3 regions of the Massilia forsythiae genome follow, and region 3 is predicted to be linked to each of the others. Evidence: riboswitches for the same ligand, from Rfam matches in the RefSeq annotation. Region 3 holds a riboswitch; each other region holds the start of a gene.
The links. A riboswitch is a leader RNA that binds a small molecule or an ion and turns the genes downstream of it on or off. The one in region 3 is predicted to bind cobalamin.

Region 1 (6,709 bases), 1.0 Mb from region 3:
TGTTGGCATTGCTGCCATCGGTATTGCTACCGAGTCGCTCACTCAAAATACTGACCGTCACTCATTGCTGAGCAACGTATTTCTTTTTTGTGAACATTTGATAACTTAAGTAATCGGCAGAGCTTTCGCAGCTGCCGGCACCTTCATCAAACGCCCACACTTATCGACTGTTTATTGTTAAAGAACTCGTATTCAGACCTGCCTTGCTGCATTCTGCGAATCGTTTTGTTCGTCAGCAGCAGAGAAGCGAGATTATGCAGTGTTTCGTTTGCGTCGTCAACTTCTTTTTTTCTACAACACATCGTCAATCGATCTGAAAATTCAACGCATTTACTCCGTTAAACTTTCGTGTGCTGCAGAAGCAGGAAGAGAACTATAGCAAATGGTTCGATAGTCGCGCAAGCCCTGCCATTGCGTTGTCGGGACGAAAAAGATTCTCAAAGGCGACAAAAATTGCCGTCATTAATGTCGTTACCGATTGCATTAGTACATTATTGCTGTGCTATCGTTGCCGCCTTCACCAGACCATCGATTGCCATGCATTTCCCTCTCATTCCCTCGACCGCCAATCCCACCCTTGCCTCCCAGCTCGATGACGCCATCAATAACAAGACCAAGCCCCTCGGCAGTCTCGGCACGCTGGAGCGCCTGGCAAGGCAGTTGGGCCTGATCCAGGAAACCGCCGCGGTATCGATCGACCGGCCGGCCATGCTGGTCTTCGCAGGCGATCATGGCGTCGTGGCGGAAGGCATTTCTGCTTATCCGCAGGACGTCACCTGGCAGATGGTCGAGAACTTCCTGGCCGGCGGCGCCGCCATCAATGTGTTCGCGCGCCAGAACGGCTGCGCACTGTCGATCGTCGACGCAGGCGTCAAGCACGACTTCGGCCAGCGCGCGGGCCTGGTCGACCGCAAGATCGCGCCCGGCACCCGCAACTTCGCGCTGGAACCGGCCATGAGCGCGCAGCAGTGCGCCACCGCGCTGGAGCACGGTGCCGCGCTGGTCGCCGACCTGCCGGGCAACGTGGTCGCGTTCGGCGAAATGGGCATCGGCAATACGACCGCCGCCGCGGCGCTCATGCACAAGCTGGCCGGCATCCCGGCGGCGGAATGCGTTGGCGCCGGCACCGGTCTCGCGCCGGACGGCATCCTGCGCAAGCAGCAGGTGATCGAAGCGGCGGCGGCACGTCACGCCGGCGTCGACGATCCGCTTGCGGTGCTGGCCACCTTCGGCGGCTTCGAGATCGCGATGATGACCGGCGCCATGCTGGAAGCGGCGCGCCGCCGCAAGGTCTTGCTGATCGACGGCTTCATCGTCACCAGCGCCGTTCTGGTGGCGGCGCGCATGGCGCCAGCCATCCTCGACTACTGCGTGTTCGCGCATTGCTCGGACGAAGCCGGCCACCGCCGCATGCTGGACGCCCTCGGCGCGGCGCCGCTGCTGCAGCTCGGCCTGCGCCTGGGCGAAGGCACCGGCGCCGCGCTCGCCCTGCCGCTGCTGCATGCCGCCGCCAACTTCCTGGAGCAGATGGCGACCTTCGCCTCGGCCAGCGTCAGCGGCAAATCCGCATAAGACCAGGACGAGCGCATGCAGCAAGTCCGCCTGTTCTTCATCGCGCTGCAGTTCTTCACCCGGCTGCCGATCCCAGGCTGGGTCGGCTTCGAGGCGAGCTGGCTGCAGCATGCCTCGCGCTATTTTCCGCTGGTGGGCTGCGTGGTGGCGGCCATCGCCGCCGCCGTGTACGCGCTGGCGGCGCTGGTGTTGCCGGCGCCGGTGGCGGCGGTGCTGTCGACCGCGGCGTCGATCTATAGTACCGGCGCCTTCCACGAAGACGGCTTCGCCGACACCTGCGATGGCCTCGGCGGCGGCATGACGCGCGAGCGGGTGCTGGAGATCATGAAGGATTCGCGCGTCGGCGCCTACGGTGCGATCGGCATCGCCTGCATGCTGGCCACCAAGCTGTCGGCCCTGTCCATGCTGCCGCCGCGCGACGCCGTCGCCGCGTTGTTGCTGGCGCATCCGTTGTCGCGCCTGGCGGCCACGGCGCTGATCTGGCGGCTGGCGTACGTGCGCGGCGAGGGCAAGGCCAAGCCGCTGGCGCACCGGATGACGCATGTGGAATTCGCCATCGCTACCCTCGGCGCCTTGCTGCCCGCCGCCGTGCTGCTGGCCTTCGGCTGGGTTACGCCGGCCGCCGTGCTGGGCGCCGTGCTGGCCTGCCTGCTGGCCGCGTTCTGGCTCGGCCGCATCTTCGTGCGCCGGCTCGGCGGCTATACCGGCGATTGCCTGGGCGCGGTCCAGCAGGTGGCGGAAGCACTGGCCTACGTGGCCGTGCTGGCCACGCTGGGCCATGGCGCCTGGACGGCTTCCTGACGCCGGCGCCATGAAGTCGACACGATGAAGCTGCTGTGCGTGCGCCATCCGCAGCCCGCGATCGCCCCCGGCCATTGCTACGGCGCCAGCGACGTGCCCGTGGCCGAGGCGGAACTGGCGCGCGTGCATGCGGCCCTGGCCGGCGCCGGCCTGCCCGGCGCGCTGCCGGTCTATGCCAGCCCGCTGCAGCGCTGCTCCCTGCTGGCGCGGCGCCTGCAGCCGTGCGCCCTACGGCTCGACGCGCGCCTGGCCGAAATGGATTTCGGCGCCTGGGAACTGCGTCCCTGGTCCGGCATCGCGCGCGTCGAGGTCGATGCCTGGGCGGCCGACCTGCTGCACTACCGGCCCGGCGGCGCCGAGAACGTGCTCGACGTCGCCGCACGGGTCGCCGCCTTCGTCGGCGACCTGCGCACATCGTCATATAGCGGCGCACCGGGCGGCACGGGCGGCGACGGCCCATGCGGCGAACCGGCCGGGCAGGCGCAGGCGCTGCTGCTCTGCCACGCCGGCACGATCCGCCTGCTGGCGGCGCTGGCGACCGGCCTGCCGCTCGAACAGGCCGCGCTGCAGGCCGCCGCCACGCCGCACCGCATCGGCTACGGCGAAATCGTCGCGCTGGACTGCTGAAGCCGGCGCCCGAGGCAAGGCCGTGCGCCCCGCCATCGCTCGCCGTGCAGGCCGGATAAACCGCCGTCGGCGCGCCGATCCGCCGTATAATGACGCCGTTTTGGTGCTCGCGTCCGTGTCCACGGACGCAGTTAAACGGGAAACACGGACTCTGCCAACACCCGGCATCCCGGCAATCATCGACAGCGCACGGCGCGATTGCCCGGACATGCCGCCAGAGCCAACGTGTGCTGCCCCCGCAACGGTAAGCAAGTGCCGCCTCGCTTCGAGCGCGGCAACCGTCTTCTATGCCACTGTGCGTTCGCATGGGAAGGCCGGACGGCCATACTTGCCAGCCCGGATACCGGCCAAAAGGTGGAGGCGTGCCCGCGGATGCGCTTCCGTTCAATCCGGCCCACGGGGACGTCGGCCGGTTGCCCAATCACGTAGAACATCGCCATGACGCACATCCTTCCAGGCCGGCCGGCCGCGCCTTCGTTCGCGCAGCCGCCTGCACGCCCGCTTTCCCGTCCGCTCGCGCTCGCGCTGGCCCTCGCCGCCGCCTTCGGCGCACAGCATGCCGGCGCCGCCGACGCCCTGCCCGACACCGTGGTCGTCACCGCCACCCGCACGCCGCAGCGCGCCGACCAGCTGATCGCCGACACCACCGTCGTCACCGGCGAAGAGATCGCCCGTTCCGGCGCCGGCTCGGTCGCGGATGTGCTGCGCCGCCAGCGCGGCATCGAGATCGTGCGCAACGGCGGCGCCGGCACCAGTACCAGCGTCTACCTGCGTGGCGCCAACGCCAATCAGGTGGTGGTGCTGATCGACGGCGTGCGCATTGGTTCCTCGACCAGCGGCGTGGCGGCCTGGAACGCGATTCCGCTGTCGGCGGTGGAGCGCATCGAAGTCGTGTACGGTCCATTGAGCTCCCTGTACGGCGCCGACGCCATCGGCGGCGTGGTGCAGATCTTCACCAAGCGCGGCCAAGGCGCGCCGGCGCTCAGCGCCAGCATCGGCGGCGGCACCTACGGCACCAACCAAACCCAGGCCGCCGTCACTGGCACGAGCGGCGGCGAACACGCGGTCAGCTATGCGCTCGGCGTCGCCCACGAGGAAGCGGACGGCTTTTCGGCCACCCGTTCCGGCGCCTTCGGCTACAACCCGGACGACGACGGCTACAGCCGCAACAATGCCAACGGCCGCGTCACCGTGCAGCTGGCGCCCGGCCACGAAGCCGGCGCCCAGTTCCTGAAAAGCCGCCTGCGCGCCCAGTATGACAGCAGCGCGTCCAGCTTCGACACGCGCAATACCCAGGACCTGGACAGCTACGCCGTGTTCCTGAACGATCGCTTCCTGCCCAACTGGCGCAGCAGCGTGCAGGCGGCGCGCGCCGAGGACAAGCTGGCCAGCTACACCAGCACCGCGCTCTCCGGTACCAGCCGCATCGACACGCGCCAGGACGAACTCACCTGGCAGAACACGATCGACCTCGGTCCCGACACCTTGCAAGTGCTGTTCGGCCACCGCAAGGAAGAAGTCCTGTCCGTCACCGGCGGCGGCGCCGCCCCGAGCCCGCTCAACAAGACCCGCATCACCAATTCGGTGGCGGCCTCGTACGACATGAAGCGCGGCAGCCACCTGTTCGATGTCAGCGCACGCCGCGACCATGCGGAGTACGGCGGCAAGACCACCGGCGCGGCGGGCTACGGCTACCAGTTCAGCAAGGGCCTGCGCGCCACCGCCAGCGTCGGCACCAGCTTCCGCGCGCCGACTTTCAACGAGCTGTACTACCCTGGCTACGGCTTGCCGACCAACCGGCCGGAACGCGGCCGCAACGCCGAAGCCGGCCTGCGCTACGACATCGCCGACGTCGAACTGGGCGCCAATTACTATCGCAACCGCCTGACCGACATGATCGTCACCGCCAACCCGTGCCCCGGGCGTGCCGGCAGCTGCGCCTACAACGTCAACCACGCCCTGCTGGAAGGCTTGACGCTGTCGGCCGCCACGCGCCTGGCCGGCATCGACCTGCGCGCCAGCGCAGACCTGCAGGATCCGCGCGACGAGACCACGAACAAGCAGCTGGCGCGCCGCAGCAAGCGCCACGCCGCCGTCAGCGCCAACTACACTGCCGGCCAGGTGGACAGCGGCGTCGAGCTGCAAGCCTCCGGCCGCCGCTTCGACGATGCCGCCAACAATAACCGCCTGGGCGGCTACGGCTTGCTGAACCTCTACGGCACCTGGAACCTGGCACCCGAATGGTCGCTGCTGCTGCGCCTGGAAAATGCGGCGGACAAGCGCTACGAACTGGCGCGCAACTACGGCACCGCCGGCCGCACCTGGTTCGCGGCGATCCGCTACGGCATCCGCTGATCCGCCCACCGTCCGAGTCCAGCGCATGCATCCCGCCCCGCCCCCGCTGCACGACCAGCGACCGCTCCCGGCCCGTCCGTCGCAGCCGCGGCGCGCCGCCTTGATCGTCGGCGCATTGCTGCTGGCGGCGCTCGCCATCCTGCTGGCGTCCGGCATGATCGGTTCGGTGGCGCTGGCGCCGGCGGAATTGCCGGCGGCGCTGGCCCAGCTGCTGCACGGGACGCCGGACTCGCTGGCGGCCTCGCTGCTGGCGCTGCGCCTGGGACGCGCGCTGACCGCCTTCGTCACCGGCGGCTCGCTGGCGCTGGCCGGTGTCATGATGCAGGCGCTGCTGCGCAATCCGCTGGCCGACCCGTACATATTGGGTATTTCGGCCGGCGCCTCGGTCGGCGCCCTGTTCGCGCTGCTGCTGATGTGCGCCGCCGCCACCGTCGACGGCGCCGCGCTGGCCGGCGCCATCGCGGTGTCGATGCTGCTGTATGGGCTGGCGCGGCGCGACATGCGTGCCGGCACGGTGGCCGAAGGCGGCGCCTCGACCCTGCTGCTGACCGGCGTGATCCTGTCCTCGGCCTGCATGGCCCTGGTGACGCTGATGCTGTCCATCGCCCCCGAAGGTTCGCTGCGCAGCATGGTGTTCTGGATGATCGGCGACCTGGCCGGTGCGCCGCTGCGCGCCCTACCCTGGATCGTGCTGGGCGGCGCCCTCGCCTACGCCGTGCGCGGCGCGCGCGCCATGAACATGCTGGCCCTGCATGCGGAAGCCGCGGTCACGCTGGGAGTGGGCGTCGGCGCGCTGCGCAAGGGGCTGTTCCTGGTGTCCGGCCTGCTCACCGCCAGCGCGGTGACGAATGCCGGTTCGATCGGCTTCGTCGGCCTGATCGTGCCGCACGCCTGCCGCTTCGCCTTCGGCCCCGACCACCGCGTGCTGGTGCCGGCGGCGGTGCTGGCCGGCGGCGGCTTCCTGGTGCTGTGCGACACGCTGGCGCGCACCGTGATCGCGCCTACCCAGCTGCCGGTGGGCGCGATCACGGCCATCATCGGCGCGCCGGTGTTCCTGTACCAGCTGCATCGCCTGCGCAAATGACCGGCAACGCCATGACCCTCAGCACGCGCCAGTTGACGCTCGGCGCCGGCGAACGCACCCTGGTGTGCGGCCTGGACTGGCGCGTCGGTGCCGGCGAATGCTGGAGCATCATCGGCCGCAACGGCGCCGGCAAGAGCACGCTGATGCGCACGCTGGCCGGCCTGCGCGCGCCGGAGGGCGGCAGCGTCGAGATCGACGGCCGCCCCTTGCGCGACTGGCCGCTGGAAGCGCTGGCGCGCCGCCGCGCCTACCTGGCGCAAGCGCGCCACG
Region 2 (6,709 bases), 2.5 Mb from region 3:
CGACTGAGCAGGCGGCCTTTTTGCGCAAGGTGGTCAGGCGCGAACTGCCGCTCCAGCCGCGCGCCTACGAGATGACGGCGCGCCTGCTGCGCCTGCCGGGCCTGGTGGACGGCTGGACGGTGCACGGCAAGACCGGCACCGCCTCGCCGCGCCGGGCGGACGGCAGCGAAGACCCCGGCCACGCCTACGGCTGGTTCGTCGGTTGGGCCAGCAAGGACGGCCGCGATGTGGTGTTCGCCGAGCTGGCGCTGGTGCCGACGCAGGAAGGCAGCTACGCCGGCCCGCGCGTGCGCGACGATTTCCTGCGCCGCTTGCCTGCGCGCCTGCGCGCCTTGTGACGCCCGGCGCGCCCTTCATCCACTTCCACGCCAGCCACCGATGACCCACATGACGCCATCCCGCGATGCGCTCGCCGCTTCCCTGCCGCTGCCGTTTGCCACCCTCTTGCGCGGCGCTTTCCTTTGCGCCGCCCTGCTGCCGGCCGCACCGGCCACGGTGGCGGCGGCCGGCTGGGACGACCCGCAGCAACCGTTCGAGCTGTTCGGCGACACCTATTACGTCGGCACCCGCGGCCTGAGCGCGGTGCTGGTCACCTCGCCCGCCGGCCACGTCCTGATCGACGGCGCCGGTCCCAACGGCGCAGCGCAGATCGCGCGCCACGTGCGCCGCCTCGGTTTCCGCGTCGAGGACATCCGCTACATTCTGAATTCGCACGCCCATATCGACCACGCCGGCGGCATCGCCGCACTGCAGCGCCGGTCCGGCGCCACCGTGGTCGCCGGCGCGGCGGCGCTGCCGGTGCTGCAAAGCGGGCAGCCGGACCGCAACGACCCGCAGGCGGCCAACCTGACGCCGATGCAGCCGGTCGCCGGGGTGCGCGCGATCGGCGACGGCGAGACGATCGCGCTCGGCCCGCTGCGCCTGACCGCGCACGCCACGCCCGGCCACACGCGCGGCGGCACCAGCTGGACCTGGCAGGCGCGCGCCGGCGCACGCACGGTGGACATGGTCTACGCCGACAGCTTGAACGCGATCGGCGACGACGCCTTCCGCTACGGCGGCAACACCCGCTATCCGGCGGCGCGCGCCGACATCGAGCGCTCCAGCGCGCTGCTCGCGGGCCTGCCCTGCGACATCCTGGTGTCCGCCCACCCCGAGCAGAGCGGCCTGTGGACGCGGCTGGCGCGCCGCGCCCGCTCCGGCCAGGCCGCCTTCATCGACCGCAACGCCTGCCGCGCCTACGCCGACGCAGCGCGCGCCCGGCTGCGCGACACGCTGGCGTCCGAGGCGGCCGCGGCGCACCGATCGATCACTGAAGGAGGAAGCCGGCGATGACACAAGCGACGATGAAACAGACGACGATGAAACGATGGCTGGCAGGTGCCCTGCTGTGCGCCTGCGCGCTGGCGCACGGCGCCGAATGGAAGGAAGATGCGCGACTGGAACGCCTGTTCGGCGACCAGCACGTGCATGCCACCTTCATCGTGCACGACCTGGCCGCCGACACGTACACGGTGCACGACCGCCGCCGCGCCGAGACGCGCTACATCCCGGCATCGACCTTCAAGATTGCCAACAGCCTGATCGGCCTCGCCACGGGTGCGGTGGCCAGCGTCGACGAAGTGCTGCCCTACGGCGGCAAGCCGACCCGCCGCCCGGAATGGGCGCACGACATGTCGCTGCGCGACGCCATCCGCGTCTCCAACGTGCCGGTGTACCAGGGCCTGGCGCGGCGCATCGGCCTGGCGCGCATGCGCGAGGGGCTGCGCCGGCTCGACTACGGCAACATGGACCCGGGCACGGTGGTCGATACCTTCTGGCTGGAGGGACCGTTGACGATCAGCGCGCTGGAACAGACCCGCTTCCTGGACAAGCTGGTGCAGGACCGCCTGCCGCTGCCGCAACCGGCGATGGCGGCCGTGCGCGCCATCCTGCGCCAGGAAGGCGGCGCCGAGCTGTACGCCAAGACCGGCTGGGGCGTACGGCCCGATGCGGACGCCGACATCGGCTGGTGGGTCGGCTGGGTGGTCAAGGACGGCAAGGCCCATACCTTCGCCTTGAACCTGGACATTCCAGACGACGCCACCGGCGCCAAGCGCGTACTGCTGGGCCGGGCGGCCTTGCAGGCGCTCGGCCTGCTGTCGCCGTAAAGTACGGCGCGAAGTGCGCCGCTATGTGGGCCGGCGAACGGGAAAAACGCGGCGGGTGGACTATCATGTGTTCCATAACCATTACCAAAATGACATGATCGACTTCCTATGACCCAGTTGACCCTCCAGCAGAAATGCTTCCTGCTCCTTCTCACCATCGTCACCATCGGCTTCGTCTGGATCCTGATGCCCTACTTCGGCGCCGTGTTCTGGGGCATGGTGTTCGCGATCCTGTTCGAATCGCTGTACCGCCGCTTCCTCGGCGTGACCAAGCAGAAGCCGACCTGGGCCGCGCTGCTGACGCTGCTGACCGTGATCGTGTCGGTGCTGATCCCGCTCGGCCTGATCACCGCCTCGCTGGTCAACGAGGCGGCCACGGTGTACAGCCGGGTCGGCTCCGGCCAGATCAACTTCGCCGAATACTTCCAGCGCATCCTCCACGCCCTGCCAAGCTGGATGGTCGGTTTGCTGGAGCGCTTTGGCCTGACCAGCATGGCCTCGCTGCAGCAGAAGCTGACTGCCGGCGCCACCCAAATCAGCCAAACCGGCGCCAAGTACGCGCTCAACTTCGGCATGAACACCTTCGACTTCCTGGTCGGCCTGACCGTGATGCTGTACCTGCTGTTCTTCCTGCTGCGCGACGGCGAGTCGCTGGCGCGCCGCATCCGCCACGCGGTGCCGCTGGGCCGCAAGTACAAGAGCCGCCTGTTCGACAACTTCACCACCGTGATCCGCGCCACCGTCAAGGGCAACGTGCTGGTGGCGGCGGCGCAGGGTGCGCTGGGCGGCCTGGCGTTCTGGTTCCTGCACGTGGAAGCGCCGCTGCTGTGGGCCGTGGTGATGGCCTTCCTGTCGCTGCTGCCGGCGGTCGGCGCCGCCATCGTGTGGGTACCGGTCGCCATCTACTTCCTGGCCACCGGCGCCATCTGGCAAGGTGTCTTCCTGGTCGTGTTCGGCGTGCTGGTGATCGGACTGGTCGACAACCTGCTGCGCCCCCTGCTGGTCGGCAAGGACACCAAGATGCCGGACTACGTGGTGCTGCTGTCGACCATCGGCGGCATGGAGCTGTTCGGCCTGAACGGCTTCGTGATCGGGCCGGTGGTGGCGGCCCTGTTCATCGCGGCGTGGGACCTGTTCGCGTCGGCGGAGGAATTCCACGATGAGTGAGGCGCGGGATGCGATAGCGGTTTTGCAAAGCGATCCCATGCACGTATAATCGCCCGCGCCTGGTGCAGCGCGCATGGTTCCATGCGCAGTTAAACGGGAAACACATGGCCATGCCGCCGCGCGCGGCCGGCCAGGGTGTGCTGCCCCCGCAACGGTGAACAAGCGTCGTCGCCGACGACAGGCCGTCTCGAACAACCACTGTGTCCATGGACATGGGAAGGTGGGACGGTCCGGCTTGCGAGCCCGGATACCGGCCAGGCAGGTGGCGCTTCAGATGAGGCGCTGTTCAGTCGTACCCGCGGGGAAGCGGGTGAGACTGCAGGTTCACGTATCCATCAATGAAACCATCCCTGATCCTCGGCCTGGCCGGGGCGCTGTGCGCCGTCGCGCACGCACAGGCGCAGACCGCGCCCGATTCCCTCCCATCGCAACAACAAGACCCGGTGCAGCCGATCCCGGCGACGGTGCGCGTCAGCGCCCACTACGACAACGGCGTCGGCACCGCGGACGCCGCCAGCGAAGGCACGGTCACGGCCGCGCTGATCGCCAGCCGGCCGGCGCTGCGGCCGGGCGAGGTGCTGGAATTCGTGCCGGGCGTGATCGTCACCCAGCACAGCGGCGACGGCAAGGCCAACCAGTACTTCCTGCGCGGCTTCAACCTCGACCACGGCACCGACTTCGCCACCTTCGTCGACAGCATGCCGGTCAACATGCGCACCCACGCGCACGGCCAGGGCTACACCGACCTGAACTTCCTGATCCCGGAACTGATCGGCAAGATCCACTACCGCAAGGGGCCGTACTACGCCGACGAGGGCGACTTCGCCTCGGCCGGCGCCGCCCACATGGGCCTGGTCGACAAGCTGGACCGGGGCCTGGCCGCGCTCACCGTCGGCGCCGACGGCTACCGCCGCGCCGTGGCGGCCGATTCGAGCGCGCTCGGCGCCGGCAACCTGCTGTATGCGGTCGAGCTGGCGCACAACGACGGCCCCTGGCGGACGCCGGAAGCCTTCCATAAATCGTCGGCGCTGCTGCGCTGGACCGGCGCTATCGGCATCGACCGCTTCAGCTTGACCGCGATGGCCTACCGGGGCGCCTGGCACGCCACCAGCCAGATCCCGCTGCGCGCGGTGCAGGGCGGCGCGCTCGACGAATTCGCCGCGGTCGACCCGAGCGACGGCGGCCACACGGCGCGCTACAGCCTGAGCGCCGAATGGCGCCGGCGCACGGCGGACACGCTGAGCGAGGCGCATGCCTACGCGGTGCGCTCGGACCTGGCGCTGTACAACGACTTTACCTACTTCCTCGACGACCCGGTCAATGGCGACCAGTTCCTGCAGACCGAGCGGCGCAAGATGGGCGGCTTCGACCTCGCCCACACCTGGTTCGGCCAGCTGGCGGGACGGCCGATGAACAACGCGGTCGGGCTGCAGGGCCGCTTCGACCGCATCGCGCCGCTCGGCCTGTACGCGAGCGCACGCCAGCGCATCCTGTCCACCACGGCCGAATCGCGCGTGTCCGAAGCCAGCGCCGCGGCCTGGTTCCAGAATACGGTCCAGTGGACGCCCTGGCTGCGCTCGATCGCCGGCGTGCGCTGGGACCGCTACCGCTTCGACGTGGCCAGCTCGATCCTGGAAAACAGCGGCACGGCCGACGACCACGTCGCCTCGCCCAAGCTGTCGCTGGTGTTCGGGCCGTGGAACAAGACCGAGTTCTTCGCCAACTACGGCGAAGGCTTCCACAGCAACGACGCGCGCGGCACCACCGCGCACCTAGCGGCGCGCGAGCTGGAACCGGTGGACCCGGTGACGCCGCTGGTGAAGACGCGCGGCGCCGAGATCGGCGCGCGCAGCGAGATCGTGCCCGGCCTGCAAAGCTCGATGGCGCTGTGGGGACTGCGCTCGGCCTCGGAACTGGTGTTCTCGGGCGACGCCGGCGACACCTCGCCGAGCCGCGCCAGCAAGCGCTCCGGCATCGAGTGGAACAACCATTACGTGGCCAACCGCTGGCTGCTGCTCGACCTCGACCTGGCCTGGTCGCGCGCCCGCTACACCGGCGTCGACGCGGCCGGCGACCACGTGCCGGGCGCGGTCGAGAAGGTGGCTTCGTTCGGCGCCACCGTCAACGATGCCGGCCCGTGGTCGGGCGCGTTCCAGCTGCGCTGGTTCGGCCCGCGCCCGCTGATCGAGGACGACAGCGTGCGCTCCTCCAGCACCGCCATCGCCTACCTGCGCGCCGGCTACCGCATCGATCGGCGCTGGCAGCTGACAGCGGACGTGTTCAACCTGTTCGACCACAAGGCGAGCGACGTCGACTATTACTACGCGTCGCGCCTGCCGGGCGAGCCGGCGGGCGGGGTGGACGATATCCACTACCACCCGGTGGAGCCGCGCACGCTGCGGTTGACGTTGCGGACCACGTTCTGACCAGTACCATTTTTGACCAGCACCATTGATACCGTCGTCCCCGCGAAGGCGGGGACCCATACTGAGTATCCGAAGTTGTTACGTTGAAGTACCGGGGCTGTTCCGGGATCACTGGGTTCTGTTGGCTCTGCATGGGTCTCCGCCAAGGGGGCCGCCTAGGCCGGGGACGACGTATATGCGCTATCGGGTCATCACCCGCCGGCGCGCGCCGTCACCGGGTAGCCGGCCGCGTCGATCGCCTCGGCGATCCGGCCCAGGTCGGCGCCGCTGTCGATGGTGACCTGCTTGGTCGGCAGGTCGATCTCGACCCTGGCATCCTGGTCGACTTCCTGCACGGCCTTGGTGACGCGGCCCACGCAGTGCTTGCAGCTCATGTCTTCGACGGTCAGTTGGTACATCGTGTGTTCTCCTGTTGGCTGCGGCGCCGGATGCGCCGCGTTCACAATGGGCGCCGGATGCGCCTCGTTGCTTGATGGCGCAGAGTGCGCCGTGTCGGTCGATGGCGCAGGCTGCGCCACATTCTCCATCGTTTGCGGCACTGCCGCCGGCAACAGCGCCAGTGCCGGCAGCTCCGCTTGCGCAAGCGGCGCCGCCGCCACCGCATCTGCCGGGCGCCAGCGCCGCAGCAGCAGCGCATTGGTCACCACGCTCACCGAGCTGAGCGCCATCGCCGCACCGGCCAGCACCGGATTGAGCAGGCCGAGCGCCGCCACCGGAATCCCGACCACGTTGTAGACGAAGGCCCAGGCCAGGTTCTGGCGGATCTTGCGGTAGGTGCGGCGCGAAACGTCGATGGCGTCGGCCACCAGCAGCGGATCGCCGCGCATCAGCGTCACGCCGGCCGTGTGCATGGCGACGTCGGACCCGCCGGCCATGGCGATGCCGACGTCGGCCGCGGCCAGCGCCGGCGCGTCGTTGATGCCGTCGCCGACCATCGCCACCTTGCTGCCGGCCGCCATCATGGCG
Region 3 (6,709 bases):
TCGATGATGGCGAAGCTGTCGTGCTCGATCGCCTGGCCGGCGCGGGTCAGCTGTTCGGTGACGGTGTTCACGGTGCTCATGCGTTGTGCTCCGCCTTGTGCGGATGGGCGTGGTCGTGCGCGGCATGGCCGTGATCGTCGTGCGCATGGTCGTGGCCGTGCCCATGGTGCGCGTGATCGTGGTCGTGGTGCGCGTGACCGTGGTCGTGCGCGGCATGCGCATGATCGTGTCCATGTGCGTGGTCATGGCCATGATCGTGTGCAGGCGCGTGCTCGTGTCCCTGTTCGGCGCCATGCGCGTGCCCGTGGTCATGCGTGTGCGCATGCGAGTGCCCGTGTCCCATCTCGTGCGCCAGCTCGCGGTAGCTGCAGCCGTCGCATGGCAGGCGGCTGGCCGGCGCGCCGGCGCCGAGTTCCTGCACGCGCTGTTCCATCAGCTCGAAGATCTCCTTCTCGAAGCCGAAGTGCTCGGTGCAGGCGAAACGCACCTGCGGGTACTGGGCGCGCAGGTGCTCCACCTGGCGGTGGATGCGTTGCATCAGCGTGCCGGTGTACAGGTAGTACGGCAGCACCACGACCTGGCGCATGCCGAGCAGCGTGTGGCGCTGCACCACTTTTTCCAGGCGCGGCCAGGTGATGCCGGTAAAGGCGAGATCGACCAGTTCATGGTCGCCCTCTTCCAGCAGCCAGCGCGCCATCTTCGCCATCTCGCCGTTGGCACCGCGGTCGGACGAGCCGCGCCCGAGCAGCACCACGCCGGTGGTGGTCGGATCCGGCATGTCGAGCGCATTCATGGCTTTGCGCAAGCGGCGTTTCAGGATGGCGAGGATCGGGTCGCAGGCGGTCAGGTGCGGCGCCAGCAGGATCTCGGTATGCGGGCAGGCGCGGCGCGCGTCTTCCACCGCTTCCGGGATCTCCATCTTGACGTGGCCAGCCGCGTTCAGGATCAGCGGCACCACCAGCACCCGGCGCGACGAGCGCGCCGCGGCCAGCAGGGCGGCGTTCATTTCCGGCGGCGCGAACTCGATGAAGCACAGCTCGATGCGCCAACCCGGCTGGCGTACGCGCCACTGGTCGACGAATGCGCGGATTTCCTGGTTGCCGGAATCCTCGCGCGAGCCGTGGCCGACGATGAGGACGGTGTCGCCGCCCTGCACCGGCGCCGACCGCAGCATGATGGCCTCGCTGACGGGGGCCGGCGTGGTGAAGGCCTGCTGGTTGGTCGGCTGCTCGTTGATGGCCTGTTGCTCGTTGAGAGCCGCGGTGGTGACGATGTGCGTCATGCGCTCGCCTTTCTGAAACGGTGGGTGAAAGTGGGGTCGTACAGCTTGGAGCGCACCAGCGTCTCCCAGTGCAGCGCGCCCAGGGTGGGGCTGGCGACGATCATCGCCTGGCTGGCCACGCCGGACTCGCGGCAGCGCGCCTTGATGTCGGCCAGCGTGCCGCGGATGATCTTCTCCTCGCCCGGCCAGCTGGCCTTGTGCACCACCAGCATCGGCGCATCCTCGGGCCAGCCGGCCGCGCGCAGCGCCGCCTCGACCTTGTACAGCAGCGTGATCGACAGGAAGATGCAGATGGTGCTGCGGTGCGCCGCCAGGCTGGCCAGGTCTTCGCCTTCCGGCATCGGCGTGCGCCCCTCCACGCGCGTCAAGATGACCGTTTGCGTCACTTCCGGCAGCGTCATCGATTCGCCGGCGGCGGCCATCGACGCCATCGCCGACGACACGCCCGGCACCACGGCCCATTCGATGCCGGCCGCGACCAGCGGGCGCGCCATCTCGATCAGCGCGCCATACAAGGCCGGGTCGCCGGTCTGCAGGCGCACCACCACCGCGTGCGCCTGCGCCTGCTCGATCAGCCAGGCAGTCATCTCTTCCAGCGTCATGTCCTTCGAATCGCGGATGACGGCGCCGGGCGGCGCGTACAGCGTGGCGGCGCGGTCGACCAGCGAACCGGCGAACAGCACCGCACCCGCTTGCGCCAGCAGCTTCTGGCCCTTGACGGTGATGAGTTCCGGGTCGCCCGGGCCGGCGCCGACGAACCAGATCTTGCCGGGACCGCCGGTGGCGGGAGTGGATGCGGATGTCATGCGGGCGTTTCTCCTGATCGATGATGCGCGTGGCCTTGCCGGTCCTGCGGCTGCCCCTGTTGCGGCTGATTTTGCGTTTGTTCTTGCGTCTGCGGCGCCGGCGCGTGCCGCTGCGCTGCTGGCTCTGGACACGCCAGGGGCTGCGCCGGTGATGCCGCCGGCAGTGCATGCAGCGCTTCCAGTAACGCATCCACGCTGCGCGGCGCCGGCCCGTCCGCCAGCACGCCGCGCGCCGCCAGCGCCGCGTGCAGCGCCAGCGCGGCCGGCTGGCGCTGGCCGGCGGCCTGCAAGGCATCCGCCTGCAGCACGACATCGTGCGCCGCGCCGGAGGCGATGCAGCGTCCGGCCGCCATCAGGTGGATGTCGTCGGCCCAGGCGTAGGCGAAATCGACGTCGTGGGTGGACAGCAGCACCGTCACGCCGCGCGCCGCCAGGCCGTCGAGCAGCGCGGTCAGCTCGCGCTGCATCGGCGCGTCCAGCCCGGCCATCGGCTCGTCCAGCAGCAGCACTTCCGGCTGCATCGCCAGCACGCCGGCGATGCAGACGCGCTTCTTCTGGCCGAAGCTGAGGTGGTGCACCGCGCGCGCGCCGAATCCGGCCAGGCCGACCGCGTCCAGCGCCGCCGCCACGCGCGCACGCACGGTGGTCTCGTCCAGGCCCAGGTTCAGTGGCCCGAACGAGACGTCTTCCTCGACCTGCGCCGAGAACAGCTGGCGCTCCGGATTCTGGAACACCAGGCCGACGCGGCGGCGCAGGTCGGTCAATCCGGCGCGCCCGTATTCGTAGGGGCGACCGTTCCACAGCATGCGCCCGCCGGTGGGACGCAGCAGGCCGTTCAGGTGCTGCAGCACGGTGGTTTTACCGGCGCCGTTGGGGCCGAGCAGCGCGTGGCGGCGTCCGCGTCCGAGCGCCAGGCTGCAGCCGCGCAGGCCGGCGCTGCCGTCGGCGAACACGTGCTCGACCGCCTGCAGTTCCAGCAGGGCCGGGACCGCCGCCAAGGCAGCGGACGCGCTCGAAGTGGGTACGCTCGACGCCGGCACGCTCGACGCGGACCGGTTGGCGCCGGGCGTGTTCATGGCGGGCGCGCTCACAGCCGGTCTCCCACCGCCAGCGCCAGCAACACGGAACCGGCCAGGACGGCGTACGCGTTCTGGCGCGGCGCCTGCGGGAACACGGCCGGCAGGAAGCGCAGCGAACCTTGCAACGCGCGCGCCTCGGCCGCCGTCTGCAGCGCCGCCGTGCGCTGCCACACCTGCACCGCCATCTGGCCAATCAACAAACCCATCGAACGCCACGCATGGCGCCAGCTGCGGTAGCCCAGGCGCGCGCGCTGCGCGGTGACGCCTTCGTCCCAGGCCTGGCGGAACACGAACAGCATGCGGTAGCACAGCACCATCAAGTCCAGCAGCAGTTCCGGCGTGCGCAAGCGGCGCAGCAGGCCGATCAAGTCCGGCAGCGGCGTGCTCAGCACCAGGCCGAGCAGCGCGGCCAGCACCGCCAGCGCGCGCAGCGCGGTGCGCGTGACGACCGGCAGCAGCGCGGCGGTCCAGTGCCAGCCGCCGTCCGCGCCCGGCGTGGCGACGCCCGGCGCGGCGACGCCCGGAGTCACCAGCATCGTCAGGCAGGACAGCAGCAGGAAGCCGAGCGGCGGCAGCGCCACGGCGAGATAGGTACGCAGCGGCACGCGCGCGCCCGCGACGGCGGCCAGCACCAGCAGCGCGGCGAGCGCCGCCAGCACCGCCGGGCTGCGCGCGATCCAGGCGGACACCACTCCGGCCAGCGCGAACAGCGCCTTGGCCGACGGCGCCACGCCGCGCCAGCGGCAGGCGTAGGCGGCCGACTCAACCCGCACGGTGCTCCTGCGCGGTGGTGGCGCTCGATGCCGGACCTGCAGCGGCCGGCGACCCGGCGGCCGGAGACTCGGCGGCCGGCGATCCGCGAGTCGGCGACCCGGCGGCCGACTCGCGGGTATCCGCAGCAACGGCGTCGATGGGGCGCGGCGCCGGGGAGGCGGCCGCGCGTTTGGCGCGCTCGCGCGTCACCGCGCCGCCCAGCCAGTAGCCGATCACGCCGGCGCCGATGGCGGCCTGCAGCGCGAACAGCAGCGAGGCGATCTCGCTGCTGGCCGGTTCGATCAGCGGCGCAAACCACGGTTTGTAGCCGGGCGCGATGCTGCCGATCGCCTTTTGCGCGCGGTCGTCGGAACCGCCGAACAGCGCCGGCGCGTCCGCCCCCGGCTGCGCCGGCGGCGCGCTCGCCAACCACAGCGGCAGCACGGTCAGCAGCACCACCGCCGCCAGGATCAGCCAGTTGCGGACCTTCATGCGCGCTCCCGGCGGCCGTAGGCCATCAGCGGCAGCGCGCGCAGCTCGTCGGCATTGAAGCGCGCCATCGCGTTCGTCACCAGCACGGTGAGCAACCCTTCGCTGATGGCGATCGGCACTTGGGTCAGCGCGAAGATGCCGGCGAACTTGACGAACGAAGCCGGCACACCCCCGGCCGCGTCCGGAAAGGCCCAGGCCAGCTGCAGCGAAGTGGTGACGTAGGTCGCCAGGTCGCCCAGGCAGGCGGCCAGGAACACGGCGATGCTGCGCGGCAATCCCAGCGCACCGACCGCGCGGAACACGCCATAGGAAACGAAGGGGCCGACGATGGCCATCGAAAATACGTTGGCGCCGAGCGTGGTCAGGCCGCCGTGCGCCAGCAGCAGCGCCTGGAACAGCAGCACGACGAAGCCGACCGGCACCATCGCCGCGGGCCCGAACAGCAGCGCGCCCAGGCCGACGCCGGTGGGATGCGAGCAGCTGCCGGTGACGGACGGCAGCTTCAGCGCCGACAGCAAGAAGGCGAACGCCGCGGCCACGCCCAGCAGCATGCGCCGCTCGGGATGCGCCTGCAGGCCGCGCCCGATGCTGCGCAGGCCCCAGGCGACGAAGGGAACGGCGGCAGCGGCCCAGCCCAGCGCGTGCGCCGGCGGCAGGAAACCTTCCATGATGTGCATTCGAAACCTCCCGTCGAATGGTCGATAAGAGCACCATGGCGGAGGCGAAGACGGTCGACGGGGCGGCAGAAACTGCGTGCAGAAAGCCGGTCGACAGCGGCTTCCCGTCACCCCGGGGAATGATGCTGGCAATGTCTGGGCCGGTATTCTGGCTCGCCGTCATCCTTCCCTGCCCCTTCCCGCGCAGTGCGCAGTGGTCATCGGCAGGGTCGTCAGGCTTACAGCAGCGGGGGCTGCACCGGAATGGCCGTGCGCTACGCACGGTTTCACCGGTTTCCCGTTTAACGCCCGTCCCGGTCGGGAAGGAGCGCACCCAAAGGGAGGATATTACACTGAGCGGTGATCGCGTGCCAGACCTGGCGCGCGGCGCTGTCGTGCGCATGCCGACATGCCCGGCGGCGCTCCCGGCTGGTCGTCAGGCCAGCTTGACCGGACATTTACCGTTCGCGGCCACCCCGAACGGTCGCGTCCGCAGTATGCTCGGAAGACGATCCGGTCAATACCACGGATCGCAGCGGGATTTTTCCGTTGCCGATGAGGTCCATGCAATACCAACCCACAGGAGAACGATCATGGCGTATGTCGATGGTTTCGTGGTGCCGGTCCAACAGTCCAAGCTGGAGGTGTACAAGGAGATGTCCCGACAGTGCGGCGCCATCTGGCGCGAACTCGGCGCGCTCGAGTTCCGCGAATGCGTCGCCGACGACGTCAAGCCCGGCCAGTGGACCTCGTTTCCGCAGAGCGTGCTGCTGGAAGAAGGCGAAGTGGTGGTGTTTTCCTGGATCGTCCATGCATCGCGCGCCAGGCGCGACGAGGTCAACGCCAAGGTGATGCAGGATCCGCGCATGGCCGAATTCATGAAACCGGAAAACACGCCGTTCGATGGCAAGCGCATGATCTACGGCGGGTTCGAGATGGTGGTGGATTTGTAGCGCAGACGAGAAAACGCCCTCCAGATCAGAAATCTGGAGGGCGTTACGCATTGCTTGGTTTATTTTTCAGAACGGAATATCGTCATCCATATCCGAGAAGTTCGCGGCCGGCTTCGGCTGCGGACGTGCGGCCGGTGCCGGCGGCGCCTGGCGCGGTGCCGGACGGCTCGGTGGGGCGTCGTAGCCCTCGTCGCCGCCGTAGCTCTCGCCGCCGCCCATGCCCTGGCGGCCACCCAGCATCTGCATGTTTTCCGCGACGATGTCGGTCGAGTAACGCTCGACGCCGTCCTTGTCGGTGTACTTGCGGGTCTGCAGGCGACCTTCGACGTAGACCGACGAGCCCTTCTTGAGGTACTGGCCGACGATCTCGGCCATGCGGCCGAAGAAGGAAATGCGGTGCCACTCGGTCAGCTCTTTCTGCTCGCCGCTATTGCGGTCCTTCGACTTGTACGAGGTCGCGACGGCGATGTTGGCGATGGCGTCGCCGCTCGGCATGTAACGGATTTCCGGGTCGCGGCCGAGGTTGCCGACGATGATGACCTTGTTGACTGATGCCATGGTGAAACTCCTATGCTGGTTCCCTGACTCTGCGTGGTGTCTAAGTGCCAAGGAAGTTGTTTAAAAATTGATCCGCTATTATGCGTTGCCGGGTAGTTCGAAGCAACGTTTCGATGCGTTTTTCGCATGC

Region 1: another riboswitch for cobalamin. It lies ahead of HH212_RS04735 (TonB-dependent receptor domain-containing protein); the one in region 3 lies ahead of HH212_RS09210 (energy-coupling factor ABC transporter permease).
Region 2: another riboswitch for cobalamin. It lies ahead of HH212_RS24400 (TonB-dependent receptor); the one in region 3 lies ahead of HH212_RS09210 (energy-coupling factor ABC transporter permease).

What each region holds. Positions count from the first base shown of each region.
Region 1 covers NZ_CP051685.1:1,091,934-1,098,642, forward strand. The annotation lists gene cobT (nicotinate-nucleotide--dimethylbenzimidazole phosphoribosyltransferase) at 538-1,572, shown strand; gene HH212_RS04725 (adenosylcobinamide-GDP ribazoletransferase) at 1,588-2,373, shown strand; gene HH212_RS04730 (histidine phosphatase family protein) at 2,398-3,000, shown strand; cobalamin riboswitch at 3,085-3,366, shown strand; gene HH212_RS04735 (TonB-dependent receptor domain-containing protein) at 3,439-5,355, shown strand; gene HH212_RS04740 (FecCD family ABC transporter permease) at 5,381-6,439, shown strand; gene HH212_RS04745 (ABC transporter ATP-binding protein) at 6,451-6,709, shown strand, end outside.
Region 2 covers NZ_CP051685.1:5,817,071-5,823,779, forward strand. The annotation lists gene HH212_RS24380 (M56 family metallopeptidase) at 1-338, shown strand, start outside; gene bla (subclass B3 metallo-beta-lactamase) at 388-1,335, shown strand; gene blaOXA (class D beta-lactamase) at 1,362-2,150, shown strand; gene HH212_RS24395 (AI-2E family transporter) at 2,259-3,317, shown strand; cobalamin riboswitch at 3,361-3,590, shown strand; gene HH212_RS24400 (TonB-dependent receptor) at 3,656-5,743, shown strand; gene HH212_RS24405 (heavy metal translocating P-type ATPase) at 5,935-6,709, opposite strand, start outside.
Region 3 covers NZ_CP051685.1:2,130,118-2,136,826, reverse strand. The annotation lists gene HH212_RS09240 (precorrin-8X methylmutase) at 1-80, opposite strand, end outside; gene HH212_RS09235 (sirohydrochlorin chelatase) at 77-1,174, opposite strand; gene cobM (precorrin-4 C(11)-methyltransferase) at 1,279-2,088, opposite strand; gene HH212_RS09225 (energy-coupling factor ABC transporter ATP-binding protein) at 2,085-3,179, opposite strand; gene cbiQ (cobalt ECF transporter T component CbiQ) at 3,176-3,940, opposite strand; gene HH212_RS27810 (energy-coupling factor ABC transporter substrate-binding protein) at 3,930-4,412, opposite strand; gene HH212_RS09210 (energy-coupling factor ABC transporter permease) at 4,409-5,089, opposite strand; cobalamin riboswitch at 5,211-5,421, opposite strand; gene HH212_RS09205 (DUF1428 domain-containing protein) at 5,662-6,021, shown strand; gene ssb (single-stranded DNA-binding protein) at 6,088-6,579, opposite strand.